3 regions of the Neobacillus sp. 19 genome follow, and region 3 is predicted to be linked to each of the others. Evidence: a T-box and tRNA genes for the amino acid it is inferred to sense, from the RefSeq annotation. Region 3 holds a T-box; the other regions hold tRNA genes.
What was found. A T-box is a leader RNA that pairs with one kind of tRNA and senses whether it is charged. The one in region 3 lies ahead of proS (proline--tRNA ligase), so its partner is inferred to be a tRNA-Pro.
Positions count from the first base shown of each region.

Region 1 (11,308 bases), on a different contig from region 3:
GAGGATATGCGGCAATCCGGCGGTCCCTAGTACGAGTCCCATATTTAATGAAATCGTATCAAGACCAATTTTGTATTTGACCCCCGGATTTAAGAAAGCTTCTTTCAAAGGCGTGGCCGTTTTCATTTGGGCAAACATATCAGTGATGCTCCAATTAAACTTAGCAAATACAATGATCGAGATTAAGAAAGTACCGCCCATTAACAGAACAGCTTTAATGATTTGCACCCAGCTCGTCGCATGCATCCCGCCAAAAATAACATAAACCGTCATCAAGACACCAACGATTAAAACCGATGTAGTATAGTCTAAGCCTAATAATAATTTAATAAGTGCTCCCGCACCTACAAGCTGTGCAATCATATAAAAGATTGAAATAACTACAGTATTCATCGCTGCAAACCCGCGGATTTTCTTGGCATTGAAGCGGGCTGCAATCATATCTGCAAATGTATATTTTCCAAGATTTCTTAATGGTTCCGCCACTATATAAAGAACAACAAGGTAGGCAACAAGGAATCCAATACTATAGAAAAAACCATCAAAGCCAGTTAAGGCTACAGCACCGGCAATTCCTAGGAATGAAGCAGCTGACATATAATCCCCGGCGATGGCCAGTCCGTTTTGCCAGCCCGTCAGCCCGCCGCCGGCCGTATAAAATTCACTTGCATTTTTTGTTTTTTTGGAAGCGTAATATGTAATAATTAACGTTACAAAAACGATTCCAAGAAACATAATAAAAGCAGGGGTGTTCATCAGCTATTCACCCCTTCTTGAACCACTTTATTGGCTAATTCATCAAATTTTGCCGCTTTCTTTGAATAAAGCAGCATAATCCCCAAGTCATAATAAATTGTAAGAATGCAAAAACCCATGCCCATGTAATACTGCCGATAAACTTATGATTCAATACCGTTGAATAAGAGGTTAATATAGGTAGTGCGAAATAAAAGCAAAAAAAGAAAATAGTGACTGGAATAATAAATTTCTTCTTTTCGGAGAGCAATGTTTGAAATGATGGTGATTGGACAATAGAACTGTAATCGCTTTCAGAATATGCTTTCATTTTTTGTGGCTCCACTGGAAGCCCCCCTCTCATCTAAAAACCTTTTGCTCAAACATGAGGTTAAAAAGAAAAGACAATGCTGATGGGACAATTGATGAAGAAATACTAGGACGTTACATGATGAACATTAGAGGAAAACCTTGAGTCTATTTATCGCATCATCTCCCATAATGCAGATTTTTCTAAATTTTTAAACTTTATTTTCGTTTATAATTATAGTAATAATGAAATTAAATGCGCAAGAGGAAATTGGAAAAATAGGAAAAATTATTCATACGAATTTAATAATTAATTGGTGACAAAACAAAAAAACCTTTGCAGCGCAAAGGTTTTCGGAGTATGGAGACTATCGGGATCGAACCGACGACCTCTTGCATGCCATGCAAGCGCTCTCCCAGCTGAGCTAAGCCCCCAATATTTTGTTACAAGAAGAATTATATCTATATTATATCATTCTTGCAAGAGGAAATTTCAAGAAAGGGATAAATATTTCTCAATTAGCTTAAACTTTCAATTTCCACCTTTTTTACTCCATCTATTTCTGAAACGGCGGCATATACCTCAGTGGTTTTTTCACGGTAATCAACTGCAACCAAAATTTGAACCAGATGATCTCCGTTATCTAAATCCTTTATTCGAAGCCTGCGAATAATATATTTTTTTTCTAGTAAAAAAGAAATAGCTATTTCGATTTGCTTTTGGTCTCTTATAAATAACTGAAGGGTAATTTCCTTTTCTCGCAATTGCTTCGGACCAAAAAGTTTCATTAAAAAAGGAATTAACTCTACACTAATGATAAGTAGGGCAACGCCGGCAAATGCTTCTAAATAAAAACCTGCACCTACTGCAATCCCAATACCCGCAGCTCCCCAAATCATGGCAGCCGTTGTTAAACCTGAAATACTGTCGTTTCCTCTTCTTAATATGACACCAGCACCTAAAAAACCAATTCCCGAGACAATCTGTGCTGCAAGTCTGAGCGGATCCATTGTAATCTTTACTTCATCTGAATTTGGAAACATATACGCAGATTGAATGGATACAATCGTCAGCAAACAGCTTACAACGGAAATAACAAGACTTGTCTTAAGACCTACAGGTTTCCTTTTCAACTCACGTTCAAGACCGATGATCAGTCCGAAAATAGCAGAAATACCGAGCTTAATTAATATATCAACATCCGCATTGCTCATATCATTCACTTCCAAATTAAATAATCAAAAATAATAAAAACTTTATTTTGATTCTACACTTAAAGATAGATCGATTGAAAGAGCAAAATATAAATCGATTGATCCATCTTGTCTTGAAGGCTTTTTTGCTTTACCCATTTAAATTGTAATAAACTGCTGTCTCTAATTACATATACATTATTAGTTCGTTTTATGAGTCTATTGAAAAATAGATTTTGAAAAAACTTTAGAAATTATATTGCAATCATTTCTTTATCATGGTATATTAAATCTCGTCCTCATCGGGAAAGTCAAATAACGAAAAAAAGAAATTAAAAAAGTTGTTGACACAGTGATGTGAGATATGATAAATTAAAGAAGTCGCTTTTGAGCGGCGAGTCGAAAGAATGGCTAAATTGTTGAAAAATGATTTTTTCGACACTGGTCAAATGATTGTTCTTTGAAAACTAAACAAACAAAAACGTCAACAAACAATAAATTATTAGTTTCTTCTATAGAAACTAAGCCAACGTTTTATTTTATGAGCTAATCAACTCAACTTTTTTGGAGAGTTTGATCCTGGCTCAGGACGAACGCTGGCGGCGTGCCTAATACATGCAAGTCGAGCGAATCAATGGGAGCTTGCTCCCGTTGGTTAGCGGCGGACGGGTGAGTAACACGTGGGCAACCTGCCTGTAAGACTGGGATAACTTCGGGAAACCGGAGCTAATACCGGATAATTCTTTCCCTCTCATGAGGGAAAGCTGAAAGTCGGTTTCGGCTGACACTTACAGATGGGCCCGCGGCGCATTAGCTAGTTGGTGAGGTAACGGCTCACCAAGGCGACGATGCGTAGCCGACCTGAGAGGGTGATCGGCCACACTGGGACTGAGACACGGCCCAGACTCCTACGGGAGGCAGCAGTAGGGAATCTTCCACAATGGACGAAAGTCTGATGGAGCAACGCCGCGTGAGCGATGAAGGCCTTCGGGTCGTAAAGCTCTGTTGTTAGGGAAGAACAAGTATCGGAGTAACTGCCGGTACCTTGACGGTACCTAACCAGAAAGCCACGGCTAACTACGTGCCAGCAGCCGCGGTAATACGTAGGTGGCAAGCGTTGTCCGGAATTATTGGGCGTAAAGCGCGCGCAGGCGGTCCTTTAAGTCTGATGTGAAAGCCCACGGCTCAACCGTGGAGGGTCATTGGAAACTGGGGGACTTGAGTGCAGAAGAGGAAAGCGGAATTCCACGTGTAGCGGTGAAATGCGTAGAGATGTGGAGGAACACCAGTGGCGAAGGCGGCTTTCTGGTCTGTAACTGACGCTGAGGCGCGAAAGCGTGGGGAGCAAACAGGATTAGATACCCTGGTAGTCCACGCCGTAAACGATGAGTGCTAAGTGTTAGGGGGTTTCCGCCCCTTAGTGCTGCAGCTAACGCATTAAGCACTCCGCCTGGGGAGTACGGCCGCAAGGCTGAAACTCAAAGGAATTGACGGGGGCCCGCACAAGCGGTGGAGCATGTGGTTTAATTCGAAGCAACGCGAAGAACCTTACCAGGTCTTGACATCCTCTGACACTCCTAGAGATAGGACGTTCCCCTTCGGGGGACAGAGTGACAGGTGGTGCATGGTTGTCGTCAGCTCGTGTCGTGAGATGTTGGGTTAAGTCCCGCAACGAGCGCAACCCTTGATCTTAGTTGCCAGCATTCAGTTGGGCACTCTAAGGTGACTGCCGGTGACAAACCGGAGGAAGGTGGGGATGACGTCAAATCATCATGCCCCTTATGACCTGGGCTACACACGTGCTACAATGGATGGTACAAAGGGCTGCGAGACCGCAAGGTTTAGCCAATCCCATAAAACCATTCTCAGTTCGGATTGCAGGCTGCAACTCGCCTGCATGAAGCCGGAATCGCTAGTAATCGCGGATCAGCATGCCGCGGTGAATACGTTCCCGGGCCTTGTACACACCGCCCGTCACACCACGAGAGTTTGTAACACCCGAAGTCGGTGGGGTAACCTTCATGGAGCCAGCCGCCTAAGGTGGGACAGATGATTGGGGTGAAGTCGTAACAAGGTAGCCGTATCGGAAGGTGCGGCTGGATCACCTCCTTTCTAAGGATAATGCAGTCCTTTCGGACTGATAATAAGGTTGACGTTTCTTGTTTGTTTAGTTTTGAGGGAGCAATTCTCTCAAGACTTTTTTGTTCCTTGAAAACTAGATAATCGTAAGAAGAAGCAAAGTAAACATCGAGTAATCGCCATTTTAGTTTTTCTCTCTTATTGAATAAGAGTTATAAACCTTTTTAGGTTAAGTTAGAAAGGGCGCACGGTGAATGCCTTGGCACTAGGAGCCGATGAAGGACGGGACTAACACCGATATGCTTCGGGGAGCTGTAAGTAAGCTTTGATCCGGAGATTTCCGAATGGGGAAACCCACTGTTCGTAATGGAACAGTATCTTTACCTGAATACATAGGGTATAGAAGGCATACCCGGGGAACTGAAACATCTAAGTACCCGGAGGAAGAGAAAGCAAACGCGATTCCCTGAGTAGCGGCGAGCGAAACGGGACATAGCCCAAACCAAGAGGCTTGCCTCTTGGGGTTGTAGGACACTCAACATGGAGTTACAAAGGAACGGGGTAAATGAAGCGACCTGGAAAGGTCAGCCAGAGAAGGTAAAAGCCCTGTAGTTGAAACTTCGTTCCCTCCTGAGTGGATCCTGAGTACGGCCGGACACGTGAAATCCGGTCGGAAGCAGGGAGGACCATCTCCCAAGGCTAAATACTCCCTAGTGACCGATAGTGAACCAGTACCGTGAGGGAAAGGTGAAAAGCACCCCGGAAGGGGAGTGAAATAGTTCCTGAAACCGTGTGCCTACAAGTAGTCAGAGCCCGTTTATGGGTGATGGCGTGCCTTTTGTAGAATGAACCGGCGAGTTACGATCCCATGCAAGGTTAAGTTGAAGAGACGGAGCCGCAGCGAAAGCGAGTCTGAATAGGGCGTTTGAGTATGTGGTCGTAGACCCGAAACCAGGTGATCTACCCATGTCCAGGGTGAAGTCCAGGTAACACTGGATGGAGGCCCGAACCCACGCACGTTGAAAAGTGCGGGGATGAGGTGTGGGTAGCGGAGAAATTCCAATCGAACTTGGAGATAGCTGGTTCTCTCCGAAATAGCTTTAGGGCTAGCCTCACGTTGTTAGAGTCTTGGAGGTAGAGCACTGTTTGGACTAGGGGCCCTCATCGGGTTACCGAATTCAGACAAACTCCGAATGCCAAAGACTTATCCGTGGGAGTCAGACTGCGAGTGATAAGATCCGTAGTCGAAAGGGAAACAGCCCAGACCACCAGCTAAGGTCCCAAAGTATACGTTAAGTGGAAAAGGATGTGGAGTTGCTTAGACAACCAGGATGTTGGCTTAGAAGCAGCCACCATTTAAAGAGTGCGTAATAGCTCACTGGTCGAGTGACTCTGCGCCGAAAATGTACCGGGGCTAAACGTATCACCGAAGCTGTGGATTGACACCATTAGGTGTCAGTGGTAGGAGAGCGTTCTAAGGGCGTTGAAGCTAGACCGTAAGGACTGGTGGAGCGCTTAGAAGTGAGAATGCCGGTATGAGTAGCGAAAGATGAGTGAGAATCTCATCCACCGTATGCCTAAGGTTTCCTGAGGAAGGCTCGTCCGCTCAGGGTTAGTCGGGACCTAAGCCGAGGCCGAAAGGCGTAGGCGATGGACAACAGGTTGATATTCCTGTACCACCTATGAATCGTTTGAGTGATGGGGGGACGCAGGAGGATAGGGTAAGCGCGCTGTTGGATATGCGCGTCTAAGCAGTTAGGCTGGTGAATAGGAAAATCCGTTCACCGTAAAGGCTGAGCTGTGACAGCGAGGGAAATTTAGTACCGAAGTTCCTGATTCCACACTGCCAAGAAAAGCCTCTAGCGAGATTCAAGGTGCCCGTACCGCAAACCGACACAGGTAGGCGAGGAGAGAATCCTAAGGTGAGCGAGAGAACTCTCGTTAAGGAACTCGGCAAAATGACCCCGTAACTTCGGGAGAAGGGGTGCTCTTTAGGGTTCATAGCCCTGAAGAGCCGCAGTGAATAGGCCCAGGCGACTGTTTAGCAAAAACACAGGTCTCTGCGAAGCCGCAAGGCGAAGTATAGGGGCTGACGCCTGCCCGGTGCTGGAAGGTTAAGAGGAGGGGTTAGCGCAAGCGAAGCTCTGAATCGAAGCCCCAGTAAACGGCGGCCGTAACTATAACGGTCCTAAGGTAGCGAAATTCCTTGTCGGGTAAGTTCCGACCCGCACGAAAGGCGTAACGATCTGGGCACTGTCTCAACGAGAGACTCGGTGAAATTATAGTACCTGTGAAGATGCAGGTTACCCGCGACAGGACGGAAAGACCCCGTGGAGCTTTACTGTAGCCTGATATTGAATTTTGGTACAGCTTGTACAGGATAGGTAGGAGCCTGAGAAGCCGGAGCGCTAGCTTCGGTGGAGGCGTCGGTGGGATACTACCCTGGCTGTATTGAAATTCTAACCCGCACCCCTGATCGGGGTGGGAGACAGTGTCAGGTGGGCAGTTTGACTGGGGCGGTCGCCTCCTAAAGAGTAACGGAGGCGCCCAAAGGTTCCCTCAGAATGGTTGGAAATCATTCGTAGAGTGTAAAGGCACAAGGGAGCTTGACTGCGAGACCTACAAGTCGAGCAGGGACGAAAGTCGGGCTTAGTGATCCGGTGGTTCCGCATGGAAGGGCCATCGCTCAACGGATAAAAGCTACCCCGGGGATAACAGGCTTATCTCCCCCAAGAGTCCACATCGACGGGGAGGTTTGGCACCTCGATGTCGGCTCATCGCATCCTGGGGCTGTAGTCGGTCCCAAGGGTTGGGCTGTTCGCCCATTAAAGCGGTACGCGAGCTGGGTTCAGAACGTCGTGAGACAGTTCGGTCCCTATCCGTCGTGGGCGCAGGAAATTTGAGAGGAGCTGTCCTTAGTACGAGAGGACCGGGATGGACGCACCGCTGGTGTACCAGTTGTCTTGCCAAAGGCATCGCTGGGTAGCTATGTGCGGACGGGATAAGTGCTGAAAGCATCTAAGCATGAAGCCCCCCTCAAGATGAGATTTCCCATAGCGTCAAGCTAGTAAGATCCCTGAAAGATGATCAGGTTGATAGGTCAGAGGTGGAAGCATGGCGACATGTGGAGCTGACTGATACTAATCGATCGAGGACTTAACCATTTTTAAGTGGTTGAACTCGTTTTTACAAAAAACTTCTTCTGCATTATCTAGTTTTGAGGGAATGAAAACCTCAAATAAATAGTCTGGTAACTAATGGCGAGAAGGTCACACCCGTTCCCATACCGAACACGGAAGTTAAGCTTCTCAGCGCCGATGGTAGTTGGGGCATGCGCCCCTGTGAGAGTAGGACGTTGCCAGGCTTTATATATGGAGGATTAGCTCAGCTGGGAGAGCATCTGCCTTACAAGCAGAGGGTCGGCGGTTCGATCCCGTCATCCTCCACCATAAATAATTATGTTAACAATTGCCGGGGTAGCTCAATTGGTAGAGCAACTGACTTGTAATCAGTAGGTTGGGGGTTCAAGTCCTCTCGCCGGCACCTTTGTACGAGCCATTAGCTCAGTTGGTAGAGCATCTGACTTTTAATCAGAGGGTCGAAGGTTCGAGTCCTTCATGGCTCACCATTTAAAATTAATATGCGGGTGTGGCGGAATTGGCAGACGCACCAGACTTAGGATCTGGCGCCGCAAGGCGTGGGGGTTCGACTCCCTTCACCCGCACCATTTAATTTTGATATGCGGAAGTAGTTCAGTGGTAGAACACCACCTTGCCAAGGTGGGGGTCGCGGGTTCGAATCCCGTCTTCCGCTCTCTATGTAGTGCCGGGGTGGCGGAACTGGCAGACGCACAGGACTTAAAATCCTGCGGTAGGTGACTACCGTACCGGTTCGATTCCGGTCCTCGGCACCATTCTAAATTAATGCGCCCGTAGCTCAATTGGATAGAGCGTCTGACTACGGATCAGAAGGTTATGGGTTCGACTCCTTTCGGGCGCGCCATTAAGTTTAACGGGAAGTAGCTCAGCTTGGTAGAGCACTTGGTTTGGGACCAAGGGGTCGCAGGTTCGAATCCTGTCTTCCCGACCATTTCAATTATTATACTTTTGGGGCCTTAGCTCAGCTGGGAGAGCGCCTGCTTTGCACGCAGGAGGTCAGCGGTTCGATCCCGCTAGGCTCCACCAAACTTTCGTATAAAATTCAATTATGGCGGTGTAGCTCAGCTGGCTAGAGCGTACGGTTCATACCCGTAAGGTCGGGGGTTCGATCCCCTCCGCCGCTACCAAATTTTTAAAAAATATTTTCAACTTGGACCTTTAGCTCAGCTGGTTAGAGCAGACGGCTCATAACCGTCCGGTCGTAGGTTCGAGTCCTACAAGGTCCACCAGTAACACTTTATAATATGGAGGAATACCCAAGTCCGGCTGAAGGGATCGGTCTTGAAAACCGACAGGCGGGTTAAATCGCGCGGGGGTTCGAATCCCTCTTCCTCCGCCATATTATTTTAACAGTTTTTATTATCGCGGGGTGGAGCAGTCTGGTAGCTCGTCGGGCTCATAACCCGAAGGTCGCAGGTTCAAATCCTGTCCCCGCAATTCGGTCTGGTAGTTCAGTTGGTTAGAATGCCTGCCTGTCACGCAGGAGGTCGCGGGTTCGAGTCCCGTCCAGACCGCCATCTAAAGTGGCTCAGTAGCTCAGTCGGTAGAGCAAAGGACTGAAAATCCTTGTGTCGGCGGTTCGATTCCGTCCTGAGCCACCATTTTATTTTAAATTTTATATGTATGGCGGTTGTGGCGAAGTGGTTAACGCATCGGATTGTGGTTCCGACATTCGTGGGTTCGATTCCCATCAGCCGCCCCATCATCTTTAACAATGCGGGTGTAGTTTAGTGGTAAAACCTCAGCCTTCCAAGCTGATGTTGTGAGTTCGATTCTCATCACCCGCTCCATTAGGGGCCTATAGCTCAGCTGGTTAGAGCGCACGCCTGATAAGCGTGAGGTCGATGGTTCGAGTCCATTTAGGCCCACCATATTTTATTCCGCAGTAGCTCAGTGGTAGAGCTATCGGCTGTTAACCGATCGGTCGTAGGTTCGAGTCCTACCTGCGGAGCCATTATGGGGAAGTACTCAAGAGGCTGAAGAGGCGCCCCTGCTAAGGGTGTAGGTCGGGTAACCGGCGCGAGGGTTCAAATCCCTCCTTCTCCGCCATAATTTTAAACGGCCCCTTGGTCAAGCGGTTAAGACACCGCCCTTTCACGGCGGTAACACGGGTTCGAATCCCGTAGGGGTCATATGAAAAAACTGATAACAATTTGTTATCAGTTTTTTTGTGCCTATTAAATAATTAAGGGCAGGACCACGGCCTACGCCATCCTTTAAAGCTTAATAATGAGTTGTAGAAAAAAGTTGGAACGTCGTAGATAAAACCTGAAAAGTTGTTGATAAAAGATTAAAAGTCGTAGTTAAAACCTGAAAAGTTGTTGATAAAAGATTAAAAGTCGTAGATAAAACATCAGAAGTCGTCGGTAAAGGGTAAGGCCATATATGATTATGCCCGTGATCCCTAAAAAACTGAAAGAACGGAAATAAAAAAGATATATAATGCCCATGTGCGTGAAAAGATTAAACAGATGGTAACAATATATAATCTGAACATCGCCCCACCCTCCACTAGCAGCGCCCTTATCCCAAACTCCACCTAAGATTAAAACTCATTATATCGATATAATATTTAATCACTTAAACCAATCTTGAAAACCATTGATAACGCTTACATCTTCCTGTTTTCTCCTGTTTTCACACCACGAAATTATTAGTATTTAAATAATTTTTTTCATAAAAAAAATAAAAAACTTTATAAGATTATGTCGAATAAAGATGAAATATATGTCGGACATACTCGAAAAATGTAATAAAAAGTCTCTGTGTAGCAATAAACATCACAAGATGTCAGAAAAGATAAAAAAGTATTTCGAGGAAAATAAGACAATTGCGCTTATAATTGGTCATTGAAATACATATTTTCATTGAGGATGAGGAGAGCCATGACTGTGAACACGTTTTTTCCAACTGATTATCAGTTGCACTTGTTTCATGAAGGCAACTACTTTCAAAGTCATCAGCTTTTTGGCGCTCATATCTTAAAGAATTCCAATCAAGTATATACTCGATTTTGTGTATGGGCCCCTAACGCCTCTCAAGTGAGGCTCCTGGGCAATTTTAATAACTGGAATGGTAATGGATATGAACTTCAGAAGGTTAATGATGAAGGAGTATGGATTATTGTTGTCAATCAAGACCTAGAAGGAAAGATATACAAGTATGAAATTATTTCACAAACAGGAGAAAGGCATTTAAAGGCAGATCCCTTTGCATTTTATTCGGAAGTAAGACCCGATACTGCTTCTATTGTTTACTCGTTTAACCAATATACGTGGCAAGACACTCATTGGATGAACCGAAGGGAAAAAAAGAATTTTTTATCAGAGCCAGCTGTCATTTATGAGGTTCATCTAGGTTCTTGGAGAAAGAATGCCAATGGTGACTACATAACCTATAAGGACATGGCAGCAAAGCTTATTCCTTATGTAATAGAGCACGGTTTCACCCATATTGAAATATTACCGCTTGTCGAGCATCCGCTCGATGACTCATGGGGGTATCAAGGAACTGGTTATTTCTCAGTGACGTCCAGGTATGGTACACCCGATGACTTTAGATATTTTGTGGACCAGTGTCATCAGCAAGGGATCGGTGTCATTCTTGACTGGGTTCCAGGTCATTTCTGCAAAGATGCACACGGGCTATATCGTTTTGATGGTACACATATTTATTCATATAGCCATGTTCATGACAGAGAAAATGTCGTATGGGGAACGGCGAATTTTGATTTAGGAAAAGGTGAGGTCCAAAGCTTTCTTATTTCAAACGCGCTATATTGGATTGACTATTTTCATATTGATGGTTTTCGAATGGATGCGGTCGCGAATATC
Region 1 covers NZ_JBMPZU010000050.1:110,907-122,214, reverse strand. The annotation lists gene ACO1D1_RS15785 (solute symporter family protein) at 1-756, opposite strand, end outside; partial or broken gene ACO1D1_RS15780 (DUF485 domain-containing protein) at 756-1,066, opposite strand; tRNA gene ACO1D1_RS15775 (tRNA-Ala) at 1,407-1,479, opposite strand; gene ACO1D1_RS15770 (MgtC/SapB family protein) at 1,564-2,259, opposite strand; rRNA gene ACO1D1_RS15765 (16S ribosomal RNA) at 2,800-4,350, shown strand; rRNA gene ACO1D1_RS15760 (23S ribosomal RNA) at 4,545-7,481, shown strand; rRNA gene rrf (5S ribosomal RNA) at 7,564-7,681, shown strand; tRNA gene ACO1D1_RS15750 (tRNA-Val) at 7,691-7,766, shown strand; tRNA gene ACO1D1_RS15745 (tRNA-Thr) at 7,788-7,860, shown strand; tRNA gene ACO1D1_RS15740 (tRNA-Lys) at 7,870-7,945, shown strand; tRNA gene ACO1D1_RS15735 (tRNA-Leu) at 7,960-8,044, shown strand; tRNA gene ACO1D1_RS15730 (tRNA-Gly) at 8,059-8,130, shown strand; tRNA gene ACO1D1_RS15725 (tRNA-Leu) at 8,142-8,230, shown strand; tRNA gene ACO1D1_RS15720 (tRNA-Arg) at 8,243-8,319, shown strand; tRNA gene ACO1D1_RS15715 (tRNA-Pro) at 8,330-8,406, shown strand; tRNA gene ACO1D1_RS15710 (tRNA-Ala) at 8,426-8,501, shown strand; tRNA gene ACO1D1_RS15705 (tRNA-Met) at 8,526-8,602, shown strand; tRNA gene ACO1D1_RS15700 (tRNA-Ile) at 8,628-8,704, shown strand; tRNA gene ACO1D1_RS15695 (tRNA-Ser) at 8,722-8,814, shown strand; tRNA gene ACO1D1_RS15690 (tRNA-Met) at 8,839-8,912, shown strand; tRNA gene ACO1D1_RS15685 (tRNA-Asp) at 8,916-8,992, shown strand; tRNA gene ACO1D1_RS15680 (tRNA-Phe) at 9,001-9,076, shown strand; tRNA gene ACO1D1_RS15675 (tRNA-His) at 9,102-9,177, shown strand; tRNA gene ACO1D1_RS15670 (tRNA-Gly) at 9,192-9,265, shown strand; tRNA gene ACO1D1_RS15665 (tRNA-Ile) at 9,270-9,346, shown strand; tRNA gene ACO1D1_RS15660 (tRNA-Asn) at 9,355-9,429, shown strand; tRNA gene ACO1D1_RS15655 (tRNA-Ser) at 9,434-9,524, shown strand; tRNA gene ACO1D1_RS15650 (tRNA-Glu) at 9,536-9,607, shown strand; gene glgB (1,4-alpha-glucan branching protein GlgB) at 10,361-11,308, shown strand, end outside.
Region 1: it has a tRNA-Pro gene. The T-box ahead of proS (proline--tRNA ligase) is inferred to sense a tRNA for this amino acid. The anticodon was not compared.

Region 2 (8,073 bases), on a different contig from region 3:
CTATAAGCTGGTGCTAATTCAGAGCAACTACGAAGAAGTTAGAGAGTTGGATGCATTAAAAATGCTTAAGCAAAAGCAGATTGATGCGTTAATTATTTGCTCCAGAATCTGCGGCTGGTCAACAATCGAAGAATTTACACCGTTTGGTCCGATTGTTTTATGTGAAGATACAAGAGGAAAAGATGTTTCCTCCACCTATGTCGACCACTATAAAACATTTATTTTTGCATTAGAATACCTGTTTCAAAAAGGCCATCGAAAAATTGGCTATAGTATTGGCCGTAATACAGGATCGAATAGTAAATTTAGAGGAATGGCTTTTAAGGATTTTGCGAAAGATTTTCAACTGCCGTATGAACCTGACTATATTTTTGAGGAGTGCCTTTACTTCGAGGATGGTGAACGGGTAATCTCGCGGATCAAACAAATGGCTGATCCCCCCACAGCCTTGTTGATTACAAGTGATGATGTAGCAGCCGGGATCGTCACCTGTGCCCAGCAGCAAAATATTTCAATTCCTGATGACCTCGCTCTCATCGGTTTTAACAATCAGCCCATTGCCAAAATGATGAATATTACCACGATAGAAATTCCGCTGGTGGAAATGGGACGGAAGTTATTTTTACAAGGAATTGTTGAAACCGGAGTCACTTATCAGGAAATTCCAGTTAAATTAATTGAACGTCAAACGGTATGAAATATAGGGCAAAACCCCTTGACCTGAAACGCGTTTCATAAATTATGCTATTTCTGTAAGACGATACAACACCAAGTCGGCGTGATCAGAATCCTGAGCGTAACGACGGTGTTGTATTATACGGAGGTGCAGAAATATGGAAAAATCAATTGTGTTTTTTGATATTGACGGGACGCTATTAAATGAAGAAAAGAAAATTCCAGCTTCTACGAAAAGAGCTGTCCAATTGCTTCAGGAAAAAGGGATTCATACTGTTATTGCTACTGGACGTGTTCCGAATATGTTTTACTGGATTCAAAAGGAACTAAATATTGATTCCTATGTATCGATGAATGGACAATACGTGGTATTTAAAGGGAAAGAAATTTATTCTAACCCGATTGACCCTAACATGCTGCAATCTCTTTCGACGATGACAGCAAATAATGGGCATGCCTTAGCTTTCTGCAGTCATCTTGATTATAAGGTTAGCCAAAGCAATCATCCTTACATCGAGGAGGGGTTTGATTCATTGATGATGCCCTATCCGGAAGTGGATGAAAAGTATTATACTCATTCGCCCATTTATCAAGGACATCTTTATTGTAATCCGCAGGATGCTCAAGTGTACTTTGACCAATTCCCTGATTTCAGTTTTGTGAAATGGGATAGCAATGCCTATGATATCCTTCCTAACGGCGCGTCAAAAGCGGTCGGTATCCTCAAAATGCTGGAGATCTTAGACATAGAAAAGGAGAACAGCTTTGCATTTGGCGATGGGTTGAATGATTTGGAAATGCTGGAAATGGTTGGAACAGGCGTTGCGATGGGAAATGCCGTGCCAGAAGCAAAGGCTGCAGCAGATGTGATTACAACCTCCTCTTCACAGGACGGGATTCTAAATGGTCTTATTCAAGTTGGACTGTTGGAGAAAGACTTAGCGTCAGCGTAAATGATTTGTCACTTATAAAATACGATATTAAAGATATTTCAAGCAAAAATTCAATTAGGTAAAAGTGATGAAGGGGCGTTTCTCTTGAATTGCCGATGAGTTTTGCCCTTTATATGGCCGATGAAGGACTTTTCACTCGAATTTCCGATGAGTTTTGTCCTTCATAAGGCCAATGAAGGACTTTTCAACCGAATTTCGGGCGAATTTTGTCCTTCATAAGGTTATTAAAAGAAGAAGCTTTAACACTCTTCAACCGTAGCAATATAAGGTAGATTGCGATACATTTGTGCATAGTCAATCCCGTAACCCACTATAAATTCATCCGGAATAACAAACCCAGTATAATCTGCTGTCAATTCCACTCTTCTTCTTTCCGGCTTGTCTAACAATGTGCAAATTTTTATTTGCTTTGGTTTATGCATGCTTAAATGGTCTCTTAAGAAATGCAAGGTTAATCCGCTATCAATAATATCCTCCACTACAACCACATTTTTATTTGTTATATCAGTATCTAAATCCTTCAAAAGCTTTACCTTTCCAGTTGTCTCCGTCTGATTACTGTAGCTGGAAACCGAAATGAAATCGACTTTTATATCTCCCTTCATTTCTCGAATCAAATCAGCTGCAAAGACAAAGGACCCTTTAAGAACAACAATAAGGTAGATTGGTTCATTGTTAAAATCCTTTTCTATTTCTTCTGCAAGCTTCTTAACCCTCTGCTTAATTTCCGTTTCTGAAATCATCTGATCTTTGATTCTGTATGTCATGATTCTTCCCTCTTTCCATTCACTCTAAAAAACTAGTTCCTTTACTGTTTTAAACAAAAGCAGCTATACTTCCACTTGATTTCTCTATCTTGGCAGATTTATCAGCAAATATCAAACAGATTAATACACCATACCATGGATAATTTCGAGCAGAGTCTTATATTACATAATTGGGGGGAAGTGCGTCGTAGTTAGTTGTTGGCATGGGAATTAAAGACAAAATGCATGTTCCTTTCGCTGGAAATGTCTTTAAGAGCCCTTATTAAAGACAAACCATATGTTCTTACCGTTGAAATTGTCTTGATGTTTGGCTGAAGATTCACTTAAACATTGATATAGAAAATCACGGCCACCATTTTGTAGCTACTTCGATTTAAAAAGAATAAACAAATACAATTAATTGAAATGGAGCACCATTGATTGTTTAAAAAGAAAAAGTGCCTAACCCTCAATAGTTATTACTACATCGGGATCAGACACTTTTTATAATTTATATGATGGGCCTAAATGGACTCGAACCATCGACCTCACGCTTATCAGGCGTGCGCTCTAACCAGCTGAGCTATAGGCCCCTAAATGGAGCGGGTGATGAGAATCGAACTCACAACATCAGCTTGGAAGGCTGAGGTTTTACCACTAAACTACACCCGCAATTGAAAAAGTATGATGGCTGGGCTAGCTGGATTTGAACCAACGCATGTCGCAGTCAAAGTGCGATGCCTTACCGCTTGGCTATAGCCCAATAAATGAAATGGAAATGGGGCGGCTGATGGGAATCGAACCCACGAATGTCGGAACCACAATCCGATGCGTTAACCACTTCGCCACAACCGCCAAAATCTATATATCAATAGTAGACAACCTACTAGGAAACAGATGGCGGTCCGGACGGGACTCGAACCCGCGACCTCCTGCGTGACAGGCAGGCATTCTAACCAACTGAACTACCGGACCAAATTGCGGGGACAGGATTTGAACCTGCGACCTTCGGGTTATGAGCCCGACGAGCTACCGGACTGCTCCACCCCGCGATAATAAAAATTATAAAGTTTTGCCCATGCTCAAAGCATACATGGACTGTATCAATCTCAGCAAGCATATTCAAGCAGCAGCTCGATTGATACAACTCGCAGTTTATTCATTGAAGCAACGCTCGTTGCTCCACCCCGCGATAATAATAATAAAGTTTTGTGATTTAATGGAGGAGGAAGAGGGATTCGAACCCCCGCGCGGTTTGACCCGCCTGTCGGTTTTCAAGACCGATCCCTTCAGCCAGACTTGGGTATTCCTCCATTTTATAAAAAATCACAAAGTCATATGGTAGCGGCGGAGGGGATCGAACCCCCGACCTTACGGGTATGAACCGTACGCTCTAGCCAGCTGAGCTACACCGCCAAAACATAAATCATTTAAAAGCTTCGACTGGTCGGGAAGACAGGATTCGAACCTGCGACCCCTTGGTCCCAAACCAAGTGCTCTACCAAGCTGAGCTACTTCCCGATAACACTAATGGCGCGCCCGAAAGGAGTCGAACCCATAACCTTCTGATCCGTAGTCAGACGCTCTATCCAATTGAGCTACGGGCGCATAATTGTTCATGATAAAGATATGGTGACCCCTACGGGATTCGAACCCGTGTTACCGCCGTGAAAGGGCGGTGTCTTAACCGCTTGACCAAGGGGCCATAGTAATTTTTGGCAAAATAATAGCCCCAAAGGGGCTTAGCCTGGCAACGTCCTACTCTCACAGGGGCGCATGCCCCAACTACCATCGGCGCTGAGAAGCTTAACTTCCGTGTTCGGTATGGGAACGGGTGTGACCTTCTCGCCATAGTTACCAGACTATTTATTTGAGGTTTCATTCCCTCAAAACTAGATAATGCAGAAGAAGTTTTTTGTAAAAACGAGTTCAACCACTTAAAAATGGTTAAGTCCTCGATCGATTAGTATCAGTCAGCTCCACATGTCGCCATGCTTCCACCTCTGACCTATCAACCTGATCATCTTTCAGGGATCTTACTAGCTTAACGCTATGGGAAATCTCATCTTGAGGGGGGCTTCATGCTTAGATGCTTTCAGCACTTATCCCGTCCGCACATAGCTACCCAGCGATGCCTTTGGCAAGACAACTGGTACACCAGCGGTGCGTCCATCCCGGTCCTCTCGTACTAAGGACAGCTCCTCTCAAATTTCCTGCGCCCACGACGGATAGGGACCGAACTGTCTCACGACGTTCTGAACCCAGCTCGCGTACCGCTTTAATGGGCGAACAGCCCAACCCTTGGGACCGACTACAGCCCCAGGATGCGATGAGCCGACATCGAGGTGCCAAACCTCCCCGTCGATGTGGACTCTTGGGGGAGATAAGCCTGTTATCCCCGGGGTAGCTTTTATCCGTTGAGCGATGGCCCTTCCATGCGGAACCACCGGATCACTAAGCCCGACTTTCGTCCCTGCTCGACTTGTAGGTCTCGCAGTCAAGCTCCCTTGTGCCTTTACACTCTACGAATGATTTCCAACCATTCTGAGGGAACCTTTGGGCGCCTCCGTTACTCTTTAGGAGGCGACCGCCCCAGTCAAACTGCCCACCTGACACTGTCTCCCACCCCGATCAGGGGTGCGGGTTAGAATTTCAATACAGCCAGGGTAGTATCCCACGACGCCTCCACCGAAGCTAGCGCTCCGGCTTCTCAGGCTCCTACCTATCCTGTACAAGCTGTACCAAAATTCAATATCAGGCTACAGTAAAGCTCCACGGGGCTTTCCGTCCTGTCGCGGGTAACCTGCATCTTCACAGGTACTATAATTTCACCGAGTCTCTCGTTGAGACAGTGCCCAGATCGTTACGCCTTTCGTGCGGGTCGGAACTGACCCGACAAGGAATTTCGCTACCTTAGGACCGTTATAGTTACGGCCGCCGTTTACTGGGGCTTCGATTCAGAGCTTCGCTTGCGCGACCCCTCCTCTTAACCTTCCAGCACCGGGCAGGCGTCAGCCCCTATACTTCGCCTTGCGGCTTCGCAGAGACCTGTGTTTTTGCTAAACAGTCGCCTGGGCCTATTCACTGCGGCTCTTCAGGGCTATGAACCCTAAAAGAGCACCCCTTCTCCCGAAGTTACGGGGTCATTTGCCGAGTTCCTTAACGAGAGTTCTCTCGCTCACCTTAGGATTCTCTCCTCGCCTACCTGTGTCGGTTTGCGGTACGGGCACCTTGAATCTCGCTGAGGCTTTTCTTGGCAGTGTGGAATCAGGAGACTTCGGTACTAAATTTCCCTCGCTGTCACAGCTCAGCCTTTACGGTGAACGGATTCCTGATTCACCAGCCTAACTGCTTATAGACGCGCATATCCAACAGCGCGCTTACCCTATCCTCCTGCGTTCCCCATCACTCAAACGATCGATACGGTCGTACAGGAATATCAACCTGTTGTCCATCGCCTACGCCTTTCGGCCTCGGCTTAGGTCCCGACTAACCCTGAGCGGACGAGCCTTCGTCAGGAAACCTTTCGTTAGGCATACGGTGGATGAGGTTGCACTCGTCTTTCGCTACTCATACCGGCATTCTCACTCTAAGCGCTCCACCAGTCCTTACGGTCTACCTTCAACGCCCTTAAACGCTCTCATACCACTGACACCAACGGTGTTTAATCCACAGCTTCGGTGATACGTTTTAGCCCCGGTACATTTTCGGCGCAGAGTCACTCGACCGTGAGCTACTACGCACTCTTTAAATGGTGGCTGCTTCTAAGCCAACATCCTGGTTGTCTAAGCAACTCCACATCCTTTTCCACTTAACGTATACTTTGGGACCTTAGCTGGTGGTCTGGGCTGTTTCCCCTTTCGACTACGGATCTTATCACTCGCAGTCTGACTCCCACGGATAAGTCTTTGGCATTCGGAGTTTGTCTGAATTCGGTAACCCGATGAGGGCCCCTAGTCCAAACAGTGCTCTACCTCCAAAGACTCTAACAACGTCAGGCTAGCCCTAAAGCTATTTCGGAGAGAACCAGCTATCTCCAAGTTTGATTGGAATTTCTCCGCTACGCACACCTCATCCCCGCACTTTTCAACGTGCGTGGGTTCGGGCCTCCATCCAGTGTTACCTGGATTTCACCCTGGACATGGGTAGATCACCTGGTTTCGGGTCTACGACCACATACTCAAACGCCCTATTCAGACTCCGCTTTCGCTGCGGCTCCAGTCTCTTCAACTTAACCTTGCATGGGATCGTGACTTGCAGCATTCATCTACAAAAGGCACGCCATCACCCCATAAACGGGCTCTGACTACTTGTAGGCACACGGTTTAGGAACTATTTCACTCCCCTTCCGGGGTGCTTTTCACCTTTCCCTCACGGTACTGGTTCACTATCGGTCACTAGGGAGTATTTAGCCTTGGGAGATGGTCCTCCCTGCTTCCAACCAGATTCACATATACAGCCATACTCAGGATCCACTCAGGAGGAACAAAGTTCGACTTACAGGGCTTTTACCTTCTCTGGCTGACCTTTCCAGGTCGCTTCATTTACCCCGTTCCTTTGTAACTCCATGTTGAGTGTCCTACAACCCCAAGAGGCAAGCCTCTTCGTTTGGGCTATGTCCCGTTTCGCTCGCCGCTACTCAGGGAATCGCGTTTGTTTTCTCTTCCTCCCCCGGGTACTTAGATTTTTCAGTTACCCGGGTATGCCTTATTCCTATGTATTGGGTTAAGGTTCTGTTTCCATTACGAACAGTGGGTTTCCCCATTCGGAAATCTCCGGATCAAAGCTTACTTACAGCTCCCCGAAGCATATCGGTGTTAGTCCCGTCCTTCATCGGCTCCTAGTGCCAAGGCATTCACCGTGCGCCCTTTCTAACTTAACCTAAAAAGGTTTATAACTCTTATTCAATAAGAGAGAAAAACTAAAATGGCGATTACTCGATGTTTACTTTGCTTCTTCTTACGATTATCTAGTTTTCAAGGAACAAAAAAGTCTTTGAGAGAATTGTTTCGAATCATCACCTAACGGTCATGATCCTCACAGAAAAGATTGCTCCCTCAAAACTAAACAAACAAGAAACGTCAACCTTATTATCAGTCCGAAAGGACTGCATTATCCTTAGAAAGGAGGTGATCCAGCCGCACCTTCCGATACGGCTACCTTGTTACGACTTCACCCCAATCATCTGTCCCACCTTAGGCGGCTGGCTCCATGAAGGTTACCCCACCGACTTGGGTGTCACAAACTCTCGTGGTGTGACGGGCGGTGTGTACGAGGCCCGGGAACGTATTTCACCACGGCATGCTGATCCCGCGATTGCTCGCGGTTCCCCGGCTTCATGCAGGCGAGTTGCAGCCTGCAATCCGAACTGAGAATGGTTTTATGGGATTGGCTAAACCTTACGGTGTTCGCAGCCCTTTGTACCATCCATTGTAGCACGTGTGTCACCCAGGTCATAAGGGGCATGATGATTTGACGTCATCCCCACCTTCCTCCGGTTTGTCACCGGCAGTCACCTTAGAGTGCCCAACTGAATGCTGGCAACTCAGATCAAGGGTTGCGCTGCGTTGCGGGACTTAACCCGACATCTCACAACACGAGCTGACGACAACCATGCACCACCTGTCACTCTGTCCCCGAAGGGGAACGTCCTATCTCTAGGAGTGTCAGAGGATGTCAAGACCTGGTAAGGTTCTTCG
Region 2 covers NZ_JBMPZU010000098.1:304-8,376, reverse strand. The annotation lists gene ACO1D1_RS26315 (LacI family DNA-binding transcriptional regulator) at 1-697, shown strand, start outside; gene ACO1D1_RS26310 (Cof-type HAD-IIB family hydrolase) at 834-1,628, shown strand; gene hpt (hypoxanthine phosphoribosyltransferase) at 1,868-2,395, opposite strand; tRNA gene ACO1D1_RS26300 (tRNA-Ile) at 2,894-2,967, opposite strand; tRNA gene ACO1D1_RS26295 (tRNA-Gly) at 2,973-3,046, opposite strand; tRNA gene ACO1D1_RS26290 (tRNA-Gln) at 3,063-3,137, opposite strand; tRNA gene ACO1D1_RS26285 (tRNA-His) at 3,154-3,229, opposite strand; tRNA gene ACO1D1_RS26280 (tRNA-Asp) at 3,273-3,349, opposite strand; tRNA gene ACO1D1_RS26275 (tRNA-Met) at 3,353-3,426, opposite strand; tRNA gene ACO1D1_RS26270 (tRNA-Ser) at 3,595-3,687, opposite strand; tRNA gene ACO1D1_RS26265 (tRNA-Met) at 3,714-3,790, opposite strand; tRNA gene ACO1D1_RS26260 (tRNA-Pro) at 3,819-3,895, opposite strand; tRNA gene ACO1D1_RS26255 (tRNA-Arg) at 3,906-3,982, opposite strand; tRNA gene ACO1D1_RS26250 (tRNA-Glu) at 4,005-4,079, opposite strand; rRNA gene rrf (5S ribosomal RNA) at 4,120-4,236, opposite strand; rRNA gene ACO1D1_RS26240 (23S ribosomal RNA) at 4,318-7,256, opposite strand; partial or broken rRNA gene ACO1D1_RS26235 (16S ribosomal RNA) at 7,497-8,073, opposite strand, start outside.
Region 2: it has a tRNA-Pro gene. The T-box ahead of proS (proline--tRNA ligase) is inferred to sense a tRNA for this amino acid. The anticodon was not compared.

Region 3 (11,308 bases):
AAAATAAACCTACCCCTAAACATAAATAAATGAGTGCCTGGCTCCAAATGATCCCATTTAGCCAATTTACAAAATTCTCCATAAATTTCCCCCTTTGTCCTTTCTGTTTATTATTATATAACAGAATATTATACAAAAGAAAGAATTTTTTTAATTATTAATTATCTTAGCATACTAAAGCGTCAACTTGTTAGCATAATAGAATACTAAAAAGAAAGTAAGAAAAAAACACGCTGATTTTGAGGTCAGCGTGCTTTTACATCATTCTAATGATTTCCACGATCCTGATCTTTTCTAAATGGCCACCAGTTGGCATCGCCAAAAGTTTTTACCATTACAGGTACAAAAAGCGGCAGTACAACGAGCGAGTACAAGGCAAGGCCAATGAGAAGAATAGTCGCAATTTCTACTAATGATAGAACTCCGGAAGGCATCATGGCTGCAAACGTACCGCCAAGGATGACGGCTGCCGAAATGATGACAGTCCCCATTTTTTTCATCGAAAGTAAGATGGCTTGTTGGACCGGCATCTGACGGTATTCATTAAAACGGTCCATCAAGAAAATACTGTAGTCAATGCCAAGAGCCACCAGGATAACAAAGGCAAAAAACGGAACGGCCCAGCTAATTCCAGTGTAACCTAACACATGAACAAAAATCGCTTCTGAAATCGAAATGGACGTAAAGTAGGTTAGGATTAAGGAACCGATTAGATAAAGCGGCATGATGAGTGAGCGCATTAAGATAATTAATATGATACTAATACCAGCAAGCATCAAGATAACGGTTCGGGAATAATCCGCCTTGGATATAGTATCCAGATCATTATGCATACTTGATACACCGCCAACCGCCACTTTTGCATTTTCAAGCTTTGTATCTTTTATTGCTCGCTTTACTGCCTCCTTGATTTCCGGAATTTGGCCGATTGCCTCATTGGAGTAAGGATTTTTATTAAAGACCACATCAATCGTCATGACTTTTCGGTCTTTAGACAAGTAAGTATTGAGTGCCTGCTCGAAATCTTTACTGTCTAACACATCCTGAGGAATGTAAAACCCATTCTGTTTTTGTGTTGAGACATCCTTAAGATAATCTTGTGCCGAGTTGAGACCATCGGATACTTGATTTAAACCATCCGCACTCTGGGATAAGCCGTCAGAGAGCTGTGTGATTTGCCCGCTCATATCTTGAAATCCTGTTAGAATTTGCTGCTGACCATCCTTTAAATCATTTAAACCGCTTGAGAATTTCGGAATACCTTCGACGGCTTTTTCCTGGCCAATTTGCAGATTTTTGAGTCCATCCTCCAGCTCTTTTAATCCCGGTAAAATCAGTTCCATCCCTGATACAAGTTTTTCCTGGCCTGCAATGGATTTGTCAAATTGACTATTTGCATAGTTGATTCCTTGCTGGACAGCTTTAAGTCCGCCGTTTAATTCCTGTAATCCAGAGGCTATACTTTTAATTGCATCTTGAGACCTCTGAACAGTCGATTTTATAGCTTGATAGTTTTGGTTTTCTTGGATGTCCTTATAATCATTTTCTAGATTAGTAAAATATTGATTGGTTGATTGCAACGCTTGATCTAAAGAGGTCAAGCTCGCCGCAACATCCTCATAGTTTCCTCTAAGCGAGGTTAATCTGGCATCTGCTTCCTTATATCCGGCCAGCAGCTGTTTACTTCCTGCTAAAATCTCTTTATAACCAGACTGTACTTGTTCTAATCTGGTTCTAATCTCCGTCAATCCCATGGACCCTTCTTTAAGTCCGTTCTCAATTTGAGAAAGGCCATTTTGAAGTTCCCCCATTTTGGTTTTTATTGTGCTGGTTCCATCAATTAATTGATTAATCCCGTCCGTTGCTTCTTTCATCTTTGGCTGATTTGCCGCCATTTGGCTGCCAGCTTCAGTGAGCCCGTCGCTGATTTTCTTAATTCCTTCGTTCCCTTGACCAAGTCCATCGCCAAGGGTTGCAACTTGCTTCGAAAGATAAAAGTCATCAATCGGGTTTCCGGTAGGGCGGGTCACAGAACGAACAGCGTCAACATTATTCACTTTTTCGAGCTCTTGACTGATTTTTTCCGTCAGAGAAATATACTCCGATGTGTTCATTTTATCGTCATTTTTAATTACAATTTGCGTTGGCATGGATTCACCGGGTCCAAATGAATCGGCAATCAGATTAAAACCCTTTATGGATGGGTAATCATCACTGATTTCTTCAAGAGAATTAAATGATAATTGATCCTTATAGGTAAATAAGAAAGGGACCGAAACGATGGCAACAAGGATGAAGGCGATGAAAGGACGTTTCAAGGCAAATGTGCCCATCCCCCCCCAGACCTTGCTGTCGCCGTGTTCAAGTTTGCCTTTAGATGGCCAGAACAGTTTTTTACCGAGTACGGCCATGAAAAAGGGAACAACAGTAAACAATGCCAGTAATAAAATCGCTACACCTACAGCAACTGCAGCAGCTGATTTATAAAGCTGAAAAGTGGAAAATCCGATAGAGGCAAATCCAATCAGCACGGCAATCCCACTAAAAATGACCGTTTTTCCGGCAGTCCGGTAGGTTGTAATAATGGCTTCTGTTACATCTTCATTATGTGAGAGCTCTTCTTTAAAACGGCTTAGCAGCAAGATACAATAGTCGGTTCCGATGCCAAAGAGGACAGCGACTAAGAATATTTGGGTAAACGTTGATAACGGAAAATTAACGTGATTAACTAATAGACCGACAATGGATTGGGCGGTTAGATAACTGAAGCCAACCGTAACCAATGGAATAATTGGTGCAATCGCAGAGCGAAACACAAGGAGCAAGACCACTAAAATGAAGCCTACTGTAATGCCCTCAGTTTTCTTTAAACCTTCTTGTGAGTTCGTCACAAGATCTTCACCAATGACCCAGCTGCCCGTATAATAATGATCGAGTTTGACCTCATCGATCGCATTATACAACTCTTTGGTAATGTCTTTAGCTTCACGGCCATTTGCCGTTACTTTTAAGGAGACAAGGATGGTTTTTCCGTCCTTTGCAACAAGCTGATCCTCTAGTTCTTTTTGATCAAAGGGGAAAGGATTTCAGAAATCCCAAGTTTTTCTTTATTGTTTTCAAGCTTGTTCACAGCTTTTTCAGCTTTAGAAAAATCCTCCTTCGTTAGCTTTTTTTCACTGTGAAAGACGAGGGCAGTTTGTAATTCGCTGCCTTTATTTTCACTGGATTGGACATCTTTAAGGATTTTCTCGGCAATGGTCGATGAATAGCCATCCGGAACGGCAATTTGCCCTTTTTCCCGTACGAGAGTCTCCATATTTGGCGCTAGCATAAAAAGAGCTGTAATAACAGCAATCCAAGCGATTAAAATGAACCACTTTCCTTTGATAATTGCTCTCACCTTGTTATTCCCCCAGTTCTTCCTTTTTCTTGTTGGCTAAGATTCGGGCCAGCTTTTCATACGTATTGATAAAACTTTTTATTTCTGTCTCTTCAAATTGAGTAATGATGGATTCAACAAGAACTTGTATTTTTTCTTGACAATTTTGATAAAGTGTATGGCCTTCAGTTGTTAGGGTTAAATACACGACTCGCCTGTCGTTTTCATCCCGGGTTCTTTGAATCAGGCCTCTGTCGGCCATTCTGTTGATAATGGCCGTGATGGCACTTTTGTTCACTTCAAAGGCATCAGCCAATTCCGAAGACGTACATTCGCCAGACTGAGAAATGTATCTTAATATGTAATGCTGGTCATTGGTTAATTCGTCACCAATTTGTCCTTTGATTAAGGTTTCTGCTTTTTTATGAACCTGAAAAGAAACAGTCACGTACCGATCGATTAACTCCTGAATGATGGGGTTATCCATGTTTTTTACCACCTCGCAAAAAATTAGTTAAACTATTTAACTATTCACCTGTTTAACTATAAAATATAGCAGGTTTGTTCGTCAATCATTTTCCTTTAAGGAAAAGTTAAGGAACAGACCTAATAATAGACTTTCCAAGTAAATCGCCATTGTTGCAGCCGCTTTGTTTCCTTTATAATAAAATGAATTCCCTTTTTTCAAAGGAGAGGTAGAGATGCGTTTATTAGTTGTTGAAGATAATCTTCCATTGTTAGAGTCCATTGTTCAGCTTTTATCAGATGAATTTGAAGTGGATCAGGCATCGAACGGGGAAGATGCCTTATTTTTAGCCATGCAAAATATTCATGATGCCATCGTTTTGGATGTGATGATTCCGGAAATTGATGGTTTTGAAGTGTTGCAAACAATCCGTAAAGAAGGGATTAAAATCCCTGTCCTATTTCTAACCGCGAGAGATTCGTTAGAGGACCGAGTGAAGGGATTAGATAGCGGCGGGGACGATTATTTAGTGAAACCGTTCCAGGCAGCGGAGTTAATGGCGAGAATTCGGGCATTGTTACGGAGAAGCGGCAGTTTAACGACCAATCAAACAATTAAATACCGCGGGATTGAATTGCTCGGTAAGGAGAAAGAGATTCTAGTGGACGGCAATCCTCTTAGACTGACGGCCAAACAATATGAGTTGTTGGAATTTTTGATTCAAAACAAAGGAGCAATATTAACGAAAGAGCAAATTTATGACCGCGTGTGGGGATTTCATTCAGATACGACGGTGGCCATTGTGGAGGTGTTCATGCACCATCTTCGCAAAAAATTAGAACCCTTTGGGTATCATGCTGATATTAAAACGATCCGCGGTGTCGGCTATATGCTGAATGTAGAATAGGGGCAGTCATATGTTTCGACGAACACATATTAGGCTTACATTATTAAACTCATTGGTCGTAATTGTTTTAATTAGTATCCTTGGTGGCATTGTTTACTTTTATACGGATAATAAATTATATAAGGATGTTAACCAATCCCTGCTTGAATCCGTCAATCATTTTCAACAACAGTCTAAAGGTCCGGGTGAAATCCGTGAAGGGGATGGAGGACCAGGACCAAGATTCAATCGAAGAGACCCCCGGATTTTAACTTTAATTTGGGATAAAAATAATCAGTTGTTAGTGGAGCAGAACCATGATTCCGAGCTGTTTCTAGAAAATGAGGAGCTTGTCCGGCCGAAGAAATTAAATACTTTGCAAGATGTTGATGTAGAGGATTTTTCATTTAGGTATGTAGCTTTTGAACTGGAGCAACCTGAATTAGGAAAGGTAACGATCCAATTTATTCGAAATGTGAACTCTGAAAAGGAATTATTAGACAGGCTTTTATTAATAATGCTGATTGGTTGTGGTGTCGGTGTGATTTGTGCGATTGCCACCGGATATTTCTTAGCTGGCAGGGCATTGGTTCCGATAAAAAATGCCTGGCAAAAGCAGCAAGAATTCGTTTCAGATGCTTCTCATGAATTACGAACACCATTAGCCGTGATCCAGGCGAAAACGGATTTACTTTTTCGATCACCATTTGCAACGATTCAGGAAAAAATTCACGATGTTTCCACGATTTCGAATGAATCAAGGCGACTAACTAAGCTGGTTACTAATTTATTGACGCTGGCTAGATCGGATTCAGATCAAATTGAAATGAAAAAGTCATCCTTCCTATTGGATGAGCTTTTAAAGGAGATCCTGCAGCAGTACGAGGAAATTGCCATGTATCAAGAAAAGTCCCTTCGATTAGATGCAGCGGGGCCGGTTCCCTTTTTGGCAGATAAAGAAAGAATCCACCAGCTGATTGTCATACTATTGGATAATGCCATGAAATATACTAAAGAAGGCGGCGAAATCAACCTTTCATGCAGGCAGAGCCATTCTTCTATCGTCTTTCAGGTTAAGGATAACGGGATAGGAATTCCGGACGACGATATTCCTAAGATCTTTGACCGCTTCTATCAAAGTGATAAGGCCAGAACAGCCGCAGAAGGAACAGGACTTGGTTTGTCAATTGCAAAATGGATTATCGAGAAACACCATGGAAAAACGAAGGTGCAAAGTACGCTTGGTAAAGGAACAACAATAGAAATCACTTTTCCAAAAGCCCAAAAGAATTAATGCTGGGCTTATTGTTACAGATTGATGGCGGAAGCTGCAAGGTAACTAATAAAAGCTGCCGGGATTACTCGGCAGCTTTTCTGTTCACTGTTTTATTTACTCGACTATAATCGTTCCTTTAAACATCTTCATTCCGCAGCTAAACGTGTATTCTCCGGTTTTGTCCGGGGTGAATGATAGGTTTGTTGTGCCGAACTTCAGGTTCACATTGTTAATATTGAAATCTGGAATCATAAAGGTAGATAAACAGCTATTATTTTCAAGCGGATTTTCAATTTCAAATTCCACCGGTACTCCTTTTTTTACGCGAATAACGTTAGGAGAGTAACCTTTTTCCGTAACGAGCATCTTTACTTTTGGTTTGCTTGCACTGGTTACATCCACTTCCGTTGTCGATCCCGTCTGATTGCTCGACTCTTGTGCGGCCTGTGTTTCCGCAGGTTCATTTTTCCCCGGTATTTTCACCATATCACTGCTGTACATAAATAAAAATAAGGAAATGAGGACAATACCGCCGCCGATAATCGCGAACGGGGAAAGCTCCCCAGTATCGATTGAAAACTTGCTATTAGTGGCAACGTGGATATAGACAATGACAAACCCAATGATGACAATATAGAAACCTAATAAAATACCAAGCAAAATAGTTGGATTAATGAATTGCAGGAAAACTCCAAGAATAGCGCCATTAATGCCGCCCAATAACCCGAAAATAGATCCCATCAGGATGGCTAAAAGTCCAATCGGGTGTCCGGCCAAAAACCCGACGACAAATCCAATAATCATGCTGACGCCAACGACAAGAAACGTCTCACCGAAGGTAATTCCGATCATACTGCCGGAAAGCAAGCCTGTTATGACCGCAATGACCATGCTAATCATCATTCCAGGGGTGTTATTCAATTTGTTTTTATGGCGGTAAACAAGATAAATGGAATAGCCGGTGCCAATGGCAACAAATACAGCGGAAATAATCGAAAAAATCGTCATGTTCAGTCTCCTCTTATGTGTGTGTTTAAAATAAACAACATAAGAGTATTATAAATCCAAATGACAACATGGAAGCGATAGGGGTATGAACGTTTTATGAAAATTACTTAATGGAAAGGGGTTGTGGGGGGGGGATTTATTTTTCTTTTTCTTTATCTATGGTCATTTTGTAAATTCGCTTTAGGGCTTCATTTTGCATACGAATATATTCAAGTAATAAATCCTTTTCTTTCCCTCCTCTAGATCCAGATCATCTTTATCATTCTTTTTCACGCAATCACCCCTATTAGTTCATAATTGCATTTTAACTCATTTGCAAAATAGTTTAAAGCGGAACTACACATGGTAAGAAAAATATTCCACTATAGAATTGACATTTGTGAGCGGGACAGATATAATTTTGAAAAATACTATTGAAACATTGACGTGGACCAGTAGAGTGAAGCAGTCTTACAAAGAGAGGAAACCAATGGTGCGAGGTTTCTTAAGACAGTCATTTGAACCTGCCGCCGAGTTCTGTATCGGATCGTTGTTGAAGATACATGCGGATAAACTCCGTTATCATGGAAAGAGTATAAAGCACTTTGCTTTATGAATTTAGGGTGGTACCGCCAGGCCTTGGTCCCTTTTCAGGATCAGGGCCTTTTTGTATGGAGAAAAGAGAAGTCCACTAGCCGCTGGTCGCTGGAGCTGGACAATTCTCAAAGTCTTAAATCAATTTATTAATGAGGTGTCAAAAATGGCAAAGGAATTTGTAAAAGATGTTACCAGTATGGACGAGGATTTCGCCCAATGGTATACAGATGTTGTCACGAAAGCAGACTTAATTGACTATTCAAGCGTTCGCGGTTCGATGATTATTCGCCCGTATGGCTACGCACTTTGGGATAATATTAAAAATGAATTAGACCGCCGTATTAAGGAAACGGGGCATGAAAATGTCTATATGCCACTGTTTATACCTGAAAGTCTGCTCCAAAAAGAGAAGGATCATGTCGAAGGGTTTGCACCTGAAGTGGCCTGGGTTACCCATGGCGGCTCCGAACCATTAGCGGAACGTTTAGTTGTCCGCCCAACATCAGAAGTCCTTTTTTGCGAACATTATAGTAAAATCATTCATTCTCATAGAGATTTACCAAAGTTATATAACCAATGGGCTAATGTTGTCCGCTGGGAAAAAACGACACGTCCATTCCTCCGGACATTAGAGTTTTTATGGCAAGAGGGGCATACAGCGCATGCGACCGATGAGGACGCAATGGAAGAAACCATTAAAATGCTGAATGTGTATGCGGAACTTTGTGAAACCATTTTGGCGATCCCAGTTGTTAAAGGACAAAAGACGGAGAAAGAAAAATTTGCCGGTGCAAAAGCGACTTTCACGATTGAAAGCTTAATGCATGATGGAAAAGCATTGCAATCTGGTACCTCCCATCATTTCGGCACAGGCTTTGCTGAAGCATTTGGTATCCAGTACACCGATAAAGAAGGCAAATTGCAATATGTGCACCAAACATCATGGGGCTTCACCACAAGGATTATCGGTGCATTGATTATGGTACACGGCGACGACCGGGGCCTTGTAATCCCGCCAAAAGCAGCACCAACACAAGTGATGATTGTGCCAATTGCGCAGCATAAAGAGGGCGTTTTAGATTTTGCCTATGATTTGAAAAAGTCACTTTCGGCTGTTGCTCGTGTTGATATTGATGCGAGCGATAAAAAGCCAGGCTGGAAATTTAATGAGTACGAAATGAAGGGTATTCCAGTTCGTCTTGAAGTGGGACCAAAAGATATTGAAAATAAGCAAGTTGTGTTAGTAAGACGTGATACGTTAGAAAAAGTGGTTGTTCCAATGGATGAGTTAGAAACAAAGCTTGTTGAATTGCTAGATGACATTCAAGCCAATTTATATAACAAAGCACTGAACCATCGGGAAGAAAGAACAACAGTTGCCTTAACTCTACCTGAATTGAAGGAATCACTTGAAGCAAAACCAGGCTTCATCAAGGCAATGTGGTGCGGTGACCTGGAATGTGAGGAAAAAATAAAAGAGGACGCTGGGGCAACCTCCCGCTGTATCCCATTTGAACAAGAACAGCTGTCAGATTCATGTGTTTGCTGCGGAAAAGAAGCAAAACAAATGGTGTATTGGGCAAAAGCGTACTAAAAATACGAAAAGGAAAGGCTCTTCCATGAAGGAAGGGTCTTTTTTTCGCCTAATAATAAATAAAAATAAAGGAATTTCACCTGATTCTAGCGAATAGTAAATGATCTATCGGATGGAGGGAACAAAAATGAAACCTATACTAATTGATTTTCCAGAAGAGTTTTACACTGAAAGATTGGTAATCCGCAAGCCTATTCCCGGCGATGGAAAAGCAGTATATGAAGCAATAAAAGGCTCATTAAATGAATTAAAGCCCTGGATGCCTTGGGCCCATCGTGAACAAACAGAAGAGGACGTTGAGGCCAACATGCGGGAAGCCCATGCGAAGTTTTTAACACGTGAGGACTTACGGTTACATATTTTTCATAAAGAAACGGGTGAATTTATTGCATCTTCTGGTTTGCATCGAATCAATTGGGACGTGCCAAAATTTGAAATCGGTTATTGGGTCGATACGCGGCATAGCGGGAATGGTTATATCACTGAAGCAACGGAGGCGATTACGCATTTTGCCTTTACCCATTTGAATGCAAAGAGAGTCGAGATCCGCTGCGATTCTAAAAATGTAAAAAGCCGTGCCATCCCCGAAAAGCTGGGCTTTAGCTTAGAAGGAATATTAAAATGTGATAGTATTTCCGCAGATACAAAAGAGCTGCGGGATACCTGTATTTTCGCAAAGACACAGAAATGATACAAATGGAAAAACTCGACCGGTAAAAGTCGAGTTTTTCAATCTAATATATATCTTTTTAAATAGAATTTCGTAATCGCCAAATACTCACGGGTATATGATTTTAAAACAGCCTTCCATGGAGTTTTTGCCGGAAGGCCCTGAACATCTAAGCCATGGTCACGCGCGATTGAGATGGCCCGGTAGAGATGAAAATTATTCGTCACCACAAGACCGCTTGTTGCATCCCCGGGAATCAGCTTTTTCGAAAAATCAATATTTTCGTATGTATCCGTGGAGCGATCCTCTAGGATAATCCGAGATTCATTGATTCCCTGTCTGACAAGTTCCCTTTTAATGCATTCCGCTTCCGAAATATCTTCGCCTGAGCCTTTGCCCCCTGAGGCAATGACGATTGTATTTTCGTTTTCTTTTACATACTTTGCGGCAGTATTAATCCTGGTGGCAAATGCAAGTGAAGGGACGGTACCTTTTACTCGTGCCCCTAGCACGATGATATAATCAGCGTTATTGGGTGCCTCCACATGGCTATATTGACTAATTTTAAATTGAAGGAAGCCAGCATAGACTAATCCAAAAATCACAAGAATACCAGTAATAGAGTTCATCATCTTCTTATTCAGCATGTTTTTTTAACCACATCCATAAATTACTCATTACTATACGTAATGATAGTACCATAATATAACAGTTTTTAATATTTTTATATTAAAATAGGTGCATGAAATTTTCATGCACCCTTTGACTATTTATTCACAAACCCATGAAAGCCCAAGTGTTCCAACACCGGTATGCACCCCTGCAACTGTTATGAGCATCATTTTTTCTGTTTCAATATGTGGAAAGGACTCGTTTACCATTTTTTCAAGCTGGGCTGCCTTTTCCAAATGATTTGCATGGACGACGGCCACTTTCCGGACTGTTTTTGCTGCCAGGTCTTCTGTTAATTGATTTACAAGCCAAGCAAATGCCTTTTTTTCCGTGCGGACTTTATCTTTTATTTTCGCTGCGCCATCCTCGATTGATAATATCGGTTTGATATTAAATAATGAAGCTAATATTTTTTGACCGCCGGATACCCTGCCACTTTTGTGAAGCTGATCCAGATTTGATGGGACCAAATATAAACGGGTATGATCCCGTAAAGCATTTAATTGATTAACCACCTCTTGTGCATCAAGCCCTTGATCAACCAAATCTATGCCTTTTTTAATCAAATAAGAGAGGGGATAGGATCCAGTTTGCGAATCAATCGCAAACAATTTAAAATCCTCCATACCTGCTGCCATAACAGACGATTGATAGGTCCCGGTTAATAGACTAGACGCATGAATGGCAATCCCACAGTCATAGTTTTCCTTTAATTTATTATAAAGCTCAACGAAATCATTAATTGATGGCTGGGAGGTTTGGAATTTCCCTTCTTCATTTT
Region 3 covers NZ_JBMPZU010000030.1:76,981-88,288, reverse strand. The annotation lists gene ACO1D1_RS07890 (alanine/glycine:cation symporter family protein) at 1-82, opposite strand, end outside; partial or broken gene ACO1D1_RS07885 (MMPL family transporter) at 267-3,400, opposite strand; gene ACO1D1_RS07880 (MarR family winged helix-turn-helix transcriptional regulator) at 3,405-3,866, opposite strand; gene ACO1D1_RS07875 (response regulator transcription factor) at 4,081-4,752, shown strand; gene ACO1D1_RS07870 (sensor histidine kinase) at 4,763-6,025, shown strand; gene ACO1D1_RS07865 (cupredoxin domain-containing protein) at 6,122-7,015, opposite strand; T-box leader at 7,428-7,645, shown strand; gene proS (proline--tRNA ligase) at 7,755-9,185, shown strand; gene ACO1D1_RS07855 (GNAT family N-acetyltransferase) at 9,313-9,876, shown strand; gene ACO1D1_RS07850 (YdcF family protein) at 9,915-10,502, opposite strand; gene ACO1D1_RS07845 (DegV family protein) at 10,626-11,308, opposite strand, start outside.